Regions from separate parts of the Bacillus sp. GW823-FHT06A10 genome, predicted to be linked through region 2. Evidence: riboswitches for the same ligand, from Rfam matches in the RefSeq annotation. Region 2 holds a riboswitch; each other region holds the start of a gene.

Region 1 (3,287 bases), on a different contig from region 2:
TTTTTACATCGGAAAGATGATCAAGTAAAGATTAGAGGACATCGTATTGAACTAGGAGAAATCCAAAGTAAAATTTCTCAAAATCATAATATAAAAGAAAATGCTGTTTTTGCTAAGAAGAGTAAGGAAGGTAGCCAATATTTAATCGCGTTCTATACAACTTTAAATAAAAAAGAAATACCAGAATTAGTTTATCAGTTACAAGAGCAATTACCAGATTATATGGTGCCATCTAAACTAATTTATATTAATGAATTGCCACTTACACCTAATAAAAAGATTGATGTTAAGAAGTTAGCTCAGCTAGAAGAAAAGTATGAACCGGTTCGTCTACAAGAATATGTTGCACCTTGTAATAAAGCAGAGAAACAAATAGCGCGCGCTTGGGCGGAAGTATTAGGAATTTCAAAAGTTGGAGTACATGATGATTTCTTTACAATTGGTGGACATTCATTAAAAGTATTACGAGTCTTAACATTGTTAAAAGAAGATTTTTCACATTTAACAATTCAAGATTTCTTTAAAGAAAGAACGATATATGGATTAGCTCGAATTGAGCGAGAAGTAAAAGTAGAGAAAGAAGAAGTATTTCGTGAATATAAAGTGATTCACGAACCAGATACTATTACGTATGCAAACGTTTTAGAAGAAACCCAGATTTTAAATGTCTTTTTAACAGGAGCTACTGGTTATTTAGGATCACACATATTATATGAATTGTTGAGAGATACATCTGCTACTATTTATTGTTTAGTAAGACCAACCAAAGATGTGCAACAAAGAATTATAGATACATTAACAGGCTACTTTAGTGATATATGTGAAGAATGGTTACAGCGTATACAGGCCGTAGCTGGTGATCTGGGGGAAGAGTATCTTGGGATGAGCGAAGAAGAATTTATGTTCATCAGTTCTAAGATGGATACGATAATTCATTGCGGTGCAGATGTAAGACATTTTGGAGATGGAAAACAATTTGAAAATATAAATGTCCAAGGAACTAGCCGTATGCTAGCATTAGCGGAGAAAGGTGCTACATTCCATTTTATTTCTACAATTGGTATCCCGTTAGAATTAGCGGTAGATCAATGGGATACATACATGAAAACTGGTGATTTTAATTACAGTGTAGACTTAGAGAATGTATATTCAAATAGTAAACTACAAGCGGAAAACATTGTTCGTGAAGCAATGAAAAATGGTTTGCGCGGAAATATTTATCGTGCAGGTAATTTAGCATGTCATTCAGAAACAGGTTCGTTCCAACAAAATATTGAAGGAAACGCATTTTATCGTCTTATTAAAACAATGCTATTAATTGGGAAAGCACCAAATGTGAAGTGGAAAGTTGATTTCACACCAATTGATTTTGCTAGTAAATCAATTGTATCGTATTTAAAAGATTCGCAAATTGTAGGAGAGACGTTACATATTTGTCATCCACATCAAATTGAGTTTGAACAATTTATACAGTTAATTGGAGAGTGTGGATACAATCTTAAAATGGTTCCACTTTCAGAATATGTAAATACCGGACTTGAATTAGCGAAGGAAAATGAAGTAATAGCAGAGTTAATTGCTTCTCAAGTTGCAGGAGATGGAGCGCAGCAATCTGAAATTGTAATGGGTACGCGTAGAACGAATGAATGGATTAAGAAAAAAGAATTGATAGTACCAGCAATCAATAAAGAATTTATACAGCAGTTATTAGCTCATGGTGAAAAAGTTGGATATTTTCCAAAAATAATGAAATGATTATGCATGCTTTTGTTTGTTCAATAAAATAAATCATGCTACAATGAAAACGAATTAAGGACCGGGGAGCCAATTGGCTGAGAGGATGTAAGTAAACATCGACCCTCAACCTGATCTGGATAATGCCAGCGTAGGGAGTTACTTAAAGTGATGTAGCATATGTTATTCTATAATAACTTGCATACAAGGCTTTCCTACGCAGTAGGAAAGCCTTTTCTTATTTTTGAAATCTAATTTTATAAGGGGGATTTTATTATGTCACAACAAGTTACAATGTCATTTTCAGTAGTACCACAAGCGAAAACGAAAGATGTATATTCTGTTGTCGATAAAGCAATTGAAGTTGTGCAACAATCGGGAGTTCGTTATGAAGTAGGGGCAATGGAAACAACTTTGGAAGGAGAATTAGATGTACTTCTTGATGTCGTTAAACGTGCGCAACAAGCTTGCGTCGATGCTGGAGCAGAAGAAGTGATTACTTCTATTAAAATCCATTATCGTCCAAGCACTGGTGTAACGATAGATGAAAAGGTTTGGAAGTACCGTGATGAATATGCAAAACCAGAAGCAATCTAAACTTATTACAACTATTTGGCTTATCCTTCTCATTGCGATATGGGAAGGATCGGTTTCATTATTTAAAATCGAACCGTGGATTTTACCAAAGCCTTCTGCCATTGTTCAAGAATTAATTGGGATGAAAGATTTACTATTACCAAATACGATGCAAACACTGCAGGAAGTTATAATTGGACTATTCTTTGCAATTTTATTGGGGACGAGCATCGCAATTATTATGGACGTTATACCTTTATTTCGTATTTTAATAAATCCATTGCTCGTTATTTCGCAAACAATTCCAATTGTTGTACTTGCACCGCTATTTATTATTTGGTTTGGATATGGGATGTTGCCGAAAGTAATGGTCGTAATACTCGTTTGTTTCTTCCCAATTGCGCTTAGTATTTTAGAAGGTTTTCAAACAGTAGATAAAAACATGTTGAAGCTGTTACAAACAATGAAGGCGACAAAATGGCAAATTTACCAGAAAGTAAAATTTCCAGCAGTGCTTCCATACTTTTTCTCCGGTTTAAAAATTGCAGTTACATATAGCGTAATGGGGGCAATTATCGGAGAATGGCTCGGTGCAAGTGAAGGATTAGGCGTTATGCTTACGAGGGCTACAAAATCCTTTTTGACTGCCCGAGTATTTGGTGTTGCAGCAATCATCGTTATAGTGACATTATGCCTGTATTTTATCGTAGAGTTTATGGCAAGAATAACAGCACCATGGATATATAGAAAGGACGGCAGAAAATGAAAAAAGGTTTGAAAGTTATGTTAGCTGCCTTAGTAGCGGTAGGTGTGGCTGGATGTAATCCGGCGAAGAAAGAAGAAAGTGCAAGTAAAGATCAAAAAGTAAAAGTAGTATTAGATTGGTTTCCAAATACGAATCATACTGGCTTGTATGTAGCGCAAACGAAAGATTATTACAAAAAGCAAGGATTAGATGTAGAAATTATTCAACCAGG
Region 2 (3,287 bases):
GCAGCTTGGATAGAGACGTTCCCTGGAGCAGCAATATCTATACCATAATGCATTTGTTCCCAGCGTATATCAAAGGTTGAGCTAATTCTTCCTTGAGCAGGGAATTTGAAAGCAGCTGGAATAGATGAAGGCTGATCTGTTTTAGCCTGTGGTTGATTTTGTACTACATAGTGTTTTGCTACATATCCGTATCCTGTGCCAAAACGAATTTTATACCAAGTTCCTACAGTTTCTACTACTTGTACTTGTGTACCGTTTTGTAATGAACCGAGTAGAGCGCTACTTGTACTAGTGTTGCTACGTACATTCAGATTAGGTGTTGCAACAGTATATTTTGTATTATTTTGAACGGTGATTCCTTTTACTAAGGGTTGTGAACCATTAGAGATGAATGCTTTTTGTACGTAACCCGTTTGGCCATTATGTGATATTTTATACCATTCGCCTTGATCTTCTTGAACGGTAATAAACTTGCCATTTGGTAATACATCTAAAATGGAAGATTCTAAATTAGGTTCAGAGCGAACGTTTAATGCATTAGCATTGACGATGTATTGATCATTAGATTGAAGTTTGTTTTTTAGTAAAATAGCATCTTTTTGTACATAACCTACTTTATTATGAACAGATACTTTATACCAACCATTAGTTGTTTCAAGGATGTTCACTTTTGTATTAAAGCGAATTGTATCAATTGATGTGCTTTTTACGTTATCTTCTGTATGTAATGCTACTTGATCGACTTTGACATACCCAGTTTTAACATTAGATAATTGTTCAGCGTTTGCTTTTTGTACATTTGTTTCACCCATAGAAGGAAGTAAAGAAGCAATCGCTACAGTAGTTGCTGTTAAAGCCGTAGCTTTCATATTCATGGAATAGAGACCTCCTCTAGTTGTATAGTTTTAATTTTATTATAGTATAAAGATATAATATAGTGGGTGTATTCACATAAATGTAATATGAAATCAATATAAAAATAAATTTTTTGAGGATAATGATTCCTTTTTATACAATTAATTTGGGTTTTATTTTCTAAAATAGAATGTATGTATTGTATAACTTCAATATTTTGTTGATAATTAAGAAAATTAAAACAGTTGATGATGTCTTATTAGGGTGTTATACTGACAGTGATAATTTTATAGTTTGCTAGGAGAGCTGGTGTTGCCAGCTGAGAGTAGGCCGTAAGCCTTTGATCCTTTTTATTACCTGATCTAGATTATGCTAGCGTAGGGAAGCAATTCGGACACTAACAATGAGTCCCCGTTTCTTTGCGTATAGAAACGGGGCTTTTTTATTTGAAAATTTCATATTGAAACCACTAGGGGTGCTTGATTTGCTGAGAGAGGAATAATCCTTAACCCTTATAACACCTGATCTAGGTAATACTAGCGAAGGGAAGTGGAACATCGAATAAATGTATAATTTTATTTGCTGTAACCACTTCTTATATATAGAAGTGGTTTTTTATTTAGATACATATATTGAAAGGGGATAGAGAAATGAAATTTTGTGATAGATTATTAGAAACTGTGCAACCGGTTTGGGAGATGAGTCATAATCATCCGTTTGTAGTGGGTATGGGAGATGGCACGTTAGAAAAAGATAAATTCCAGTATTATATTATTCAAGATTATTTATATCTGCTAGATTATGCAAAGTTATATGCGATTGGTGTTGTAAAAGCAACGAATCCACAAGTAATGGGAAAGTTCGCTGAACAAATTGATGGGATATTAAATGGCGAAATGACAATCCATAAACAATATGCAAAAAGACTTGGAATTTCTATAGAGGATATAGAGTCTGCGAAACCATCTGCTAAAAATTTAGCTTATACAAATTACATGATGTCTGTATCTCAAAATGGCACACTTGCAGAATTAATAGCAGCGCTTCTTCCATGTATGTGGAGCTACTGGGAAATTGGAAAGCGTTTAAATGATATTCCTGGAGCAAGAGATCATGAGTTTTTTGGTGAGTGGATTCAAGGATATAGTTCGGAAGAATACGGTAATCTTTGTATTTGGTTAATAGATTTATTAAATGAAATGGCAGTTGGAAAGTCTGAGAAAGAACTAGATAGATTAGAGGAGATTTTCTTATATTCCAGTCGATTTGAATATTTATTCTGGGATATGTCCTATCGTAAGGAGATGTGGGGATTTGAGGAGCAAGAACATACTACAGTTTCATAATGTTTCTTTTCATTACGATGAGAAACCAATCATCCATGAATTAAATGCTTCTATACATGAGAAAGAGTTTGTCAGTATTATCGGACCGAGTGGATGTGGGAAAAGTACTTTATTTCGCCTTATTACAGGCCTAGAGAAGGTAAGTATTGGAAAGATAGAACTGACAGAAACAAAGCACCATCCTGTAGGATATATGCCGCAAAAAGATATGCTTTTGCCGTGGAGAACAATTATTGAGAATGCTGCTCTGCCGCTAGAGTGCCAAGGTGTACAGAAGAAAGAAGCACAAGTAAAGGCAAAGGAACTGTTATATAAATTTGGTTTACAAGGATATGAGACAAAACATCCGAAAGATTTATCTGGTGGTATGAGGCAACGCGTATCTTTTATCCGAACTTTGTTAACGGGCGGGGAGATATTGTTATTAGATGAACCGTTTAGCGCGTTAGATGCTTTAACGAAGGCCTCTTTGCAAGAATGGCTGTTTGAACAATGGCAAGAGTGGGAAAAAACAATTTTATTCATTACTCATGATGTTGAAGAAGCGTTATTTCTTTCGAACCGAGTTTTAGTAGTGGAACAGCAGCCGATAACGACTTTGACTGAGCGGATTGTACCACTTGATCATAACAGAACACGAAAAGATTTATATAAACCGGAAGTATTAGCGCTGAAAGATGAGCTTCTTAGTATGTTACAAAGGCAGGTACTTGTGTGATGAACCGATTGAAAGAATTAGTTCCTGCTATTACACTTTCTAGTATTTTACTAGCTGTGTGGGAAATAGGAGCAAGAATTGTAGATGAGATGTACATTTTACCGTCACCGTCTGCGATTGTAATGAAGATATGGAAACTAAAAGACATATTATTTACGGTTCATTTACCTGCAACGTTATACGTCGTTTTAATAGGTGTTGTTATTTCTATCGTATTAGGTGTAGGGCTAGCGATGTTAATGAATGCGAGTACATGGATGGAAAGAGCATTTTATCCATTATTAGTTGCTTCACAAACGATTCCGATTACTGCGCTTGCTCCGCTATTTGTTTTATGGTTTGGATACACAATTTGGAGTAAGGTTGTT
Region 3 (3,287 bases), on a different contig from region 2:
ACAAGTGCACCTTGGCTATTTGCCATCGCACTATTCATTCTATCTATTTTACTGTACAGCCAAGCAGCAACAGTACGTGCCTTAATGCCACTTGGACTATCCCTTGGTATTCCACCAGCACTACTGATTGCGATGTTCCCTGCAGTAAACGGATATTTCTTCATTCCAAACTACGGGACAATCGTTGCTGCCATTAACTTTGACCGTACCGGTACAACAGGTATTGGTAAATACGTATTAAATCATAGCTTTATGATTCCAGGCTTAATTGCAACATTTACTTCTATCGGAATTGGAATGCTCTTAATTTCAATTATGTTTTAAAGAAAAAGCACAAACCTTTATTTAAAAAGGTTTGTGTTTTTTTAATCAAACGTTTGTTTAAATTTTTTGGGCAGTCTACTTCTCGATGTAGCACTTAAAATACTACATGTCCTTTTCTACAAACTTCTCTTTACTTCTTCAGCTAATTTTCTCGTACTTTCATATGCAGATTCAGCTAAACTAATTGCTGAAACAACTGAAATACCATCCGCACCCGCTTCTATAACTGCCGCTGTATTTTCAATTGTAATCCCACCAATACCAACGATTGGCACTGTAATTCCTTGTTCTCTAAAATAAGCTAATCCTTTCGTTCCTTGAACCGCTTTCGTATCTTTTTTCGTACTCGTTGGGAAAATAGGTCCAACGCCTAAATAATCTGCTCCGTTTTCGATTGCAAAGCGTGCTTCTTCAATTGTATGAGCAGATACGCCGATAATTTTATCTCCCATTTTTTCACGAACAGATGTAATTCCTTCATCATCTTGTCCTACATGAACACCATCTGCATCTAATTCAATGGCTAATTCTACATCATCATTTACAATGAAAGGAACACTATATTCCTTACAAAGCGTCTGCAATTCTTTTGCAAAGCGCACTCTATCTTCTCCGATTAAAGAACCTTCCCCCTTCTCGCGAAACTGAAAAATTGTCACTCCACCATCTAACGCTTCTTTCAATACAGCTAGAGGATCCCTCGTGCAGTTATTACTTCCCATAATAAAATACACTTGTAATAACTTAGACATCTTCTTTGTTTCAATGCGCATCATGTGTTTCATCCCCCTTACTCTAACTCCTCAATCTTTCCATACTTCTCAATATCACCAGCAGTAGTATTCGCTAACTGATTTAAAAATTCAATTTGGAAACTACCAGGTCCCTTTTCCACGGTCTTAGTAGCTGCCAGTTCCGAAGCTACACCATAAAACGTTAATGCTGCTACTGCTGCTTTTACATAATCTTTTTCCACTGCTACAAATGCTCCTATTACAGACGTTAGTAAACAACCTGTTCCCGTAACTTTCGTTAAAATAGGGTGACCGTTTCGAATAACAATAGTTCTCTCTCCATCTGTAACAACATCTTCTTTTCCAGTAATAACCGCAACTGTATTTAATTCGTCTGCTGCCTGCCTTGCAATACCTACAACATTGCCATTTCCAGTACCAGCGTCTACCCCTTTAATTTCCCATTTCTCATTAATAACGTTTGCTATTTCAGCCGCATTGCCGCGGATAATTGCTAAATCTATTTCGGCTGGAATATGTCTCGCAACTTCTGTTCGATACGAAGTTGCTCCTGCACCAACTGGATCAAATAGTACTGGCACATTGTTCACATTTGCTGATTTACCAGCAAGTAACATCGCTTCTACTTCCTCAGGACGAAGTGTTCCCATATTTAATACTAACGCTCCAGCAATGCTAGCCATTTCTGCTACTTCTTCTTTTGCATACGCCATTACAGGCGATGCCCCAAGTGCCAACAAACCGTTAGCAGTAAAATTTGTTACAACAACATTTGTAATATTATGAACAAGCGGATTAGATTCTCTCACCAAATCCACTACTTTACTAATTTCTTTCATATTCATCCTTTTCATCTCCTAACTATAATGATGGGAGATACACAAAAAGACACTTTGCGCGTACGCAAAGTGCCTGAACATGTGCTTTTACACTCTCCCTACGCTGGCATTATCCAACAGGTTCAAATGGTCAATGACGGACTAGTAGCCATACTCTCAGTTTGTATCCACAAACTCCCATGTGTTTCTTATTCATCTACTTCAAAGTCTACTCTTATTCTAGTAAAATAACAAGTTCTTTACTTTTCTATTTAATATAGAAGCAACTGATAAAGTGAAACTTTAATCAGTTGGGATTTTGTTCACTCCATTAAAAACAGCTCAAATATGGAGCGAAACTGAATCTCAAGAAGATGTATGCTATATTTAACTTATGGAAATTTGAAAGGATGTTTTTAATATGTCAAAAAGCGTTGTAATCGCTGAAAAACCTTCCGTTGCACGAGATATTGCTCGTGTACTGAAGTGTGATAAAAAAGGAAACGGCTATCTTGAGGGTAATAAATATATTGTAACTTGGGCTTTAGGTCATCTCGTTACATTAGCAGATCCAGAAAGTTATGATGTGAAATATAAAAAGTGGAATTTAGAAGATTTACCGATGCTACCTGAGCGTTTAAAATTAACGGTTATTAAACAAACTGGTAAACAATTTAATGCTGTAAAAAGTCAGCTACTTAGAAAAGATGTAAATGAAATTATTGTAGCAACAGACGCTGGACGTGAAGGGGAATTAGTCGCACGCTGGATTATCGATAAAGTTAAGCTAAATAAACCAATCAAACGTTTATGGATTTCTTCTGTAACCGATAAAGCAATTAAAGATGGTTTTGCAAATTTAAAACCAGGTAAAGCCTATGACAATTTATACGCTTCAGCAGTTGCACGTTCAGAAGCTGACTGGTATATCGGTCTTAATGCAACTCGCGCTTTAACAACTCGCTTTAATGCCCAGTTAAATTGCGGCCGTTGCCAATTGTATCCTGTCAATTGCTAGGGTGAAATTAATTTTTCTAGTATTTATAAGACTTGTAAGAATTGCGCCCAAACAATTCTGGTTGCAATTATTATTTCATGCATTAAAATATTATATTTTTCTTCCTCAATCCGTCCCTCTTATATAAATATAAAATATTCGTAACTACTCAATCCATAGTTAAAAACGGGTGTAGCATTCTTTAATTGAAGAGATAGTCACATCTTTATTCAAAACTTCGCTTCTTTCTTACAAACATCATGACTTTATTTTAGATGCACAGTATGGCGATATGGCGAAGCTTTTTTATTTGCTATACATTAAACATATAATATACCCTAATATAGGGATTTAAGGAAAAAGACAGTAACACCCGACCTTTTGCGGAGTGTC

What was found. Region 2 has a riboswitch for thiamine pyrophosphate ahead of tenA (thiaminase II). Riboswitches for the same ligand answer to the same signal wherever they lie in the genome.
Region 1: it holds a riboswitch for thiamine pyrophosphate, as region 2 does, so the genes downstream of both, AC1Q8M_RS24485 (MTH1187 family thiamine-binding protein) here and tenA (thiaminase II) in region 2, are expected to answer to the same signal.
Region 3: it holds a riboswitch for thiamine pyrophosphate, as region 2 does, so the genes downstream of both, thiM (hydroxyethylthiazole kinase) here and tenA (thiaminase II) in region 2, are expected to answer to the same signal.

What each region holds. Positions count from the first base shown of each region.
Region 1 is NZ_JBXAHT010000004.1:152,434-155,720, forward strand. Features, by position in the region: gene AC1Q8M_RS24480 (non-ribosomal peptide synthetase family protein) at 1-1,755, shown strand, start outside; TPP riboswitch at 1,808-1,909, shown strand; gene AC1Q8M_RS24485 (MTH1187 family thiamine-binding protein) at 2,011-2,331, shown strand; gene AC1Q8M_RS24490 (ABC transporter permease) at 2,303-3,076, shown strand; gene AC1Q8M_RS24495 (ABC transporter substrate-binding protein) at 3,073-3,287, shown strand, end outside.
Region 2 is NZ_JBXAHT010000001.1:3,036-6,322, forward strand. Features, by position in the region: gene AC1Q8M_RS00030 (SH3 domain-containing protein) at 1-875, opposite strand, end outside; TPP riboswitch at 1,145-1,256, shown strand; TPP riboswitch at 1,317-1,420, shown strand; gene tenA (thiaminase II) at 1,506-2,201, shown strand; gene AC1Q8M_RS00040 (ABC transporter ATP-binding protein) at 2,170-2,919, shown strand; gene AC1Q8M_RS00045 (ABC transporter permease) at 2,919-3,287, shown strand, end outside.
Region 3 is NZ_JBXAHT010000004.1:143,949-147,235, reverse strand. Features, by position in the region: gene AC1Q8M_RS24470 (anaerobic C4-dicarboxylate transporter family protein) at 1-324, shown strand, start outside; gene thiE (thiamine phosphate synthase) at 441-1,100, opposite strand; gene thiM (hydroxyethylthiazole kinase) at 1,115-1,924, opposite strand; TPP riboswitch at 1,997-2,109, opposite strand; partial or broken gene topB (DNA topoisomerase III) at 2,319-2,894, shown strand.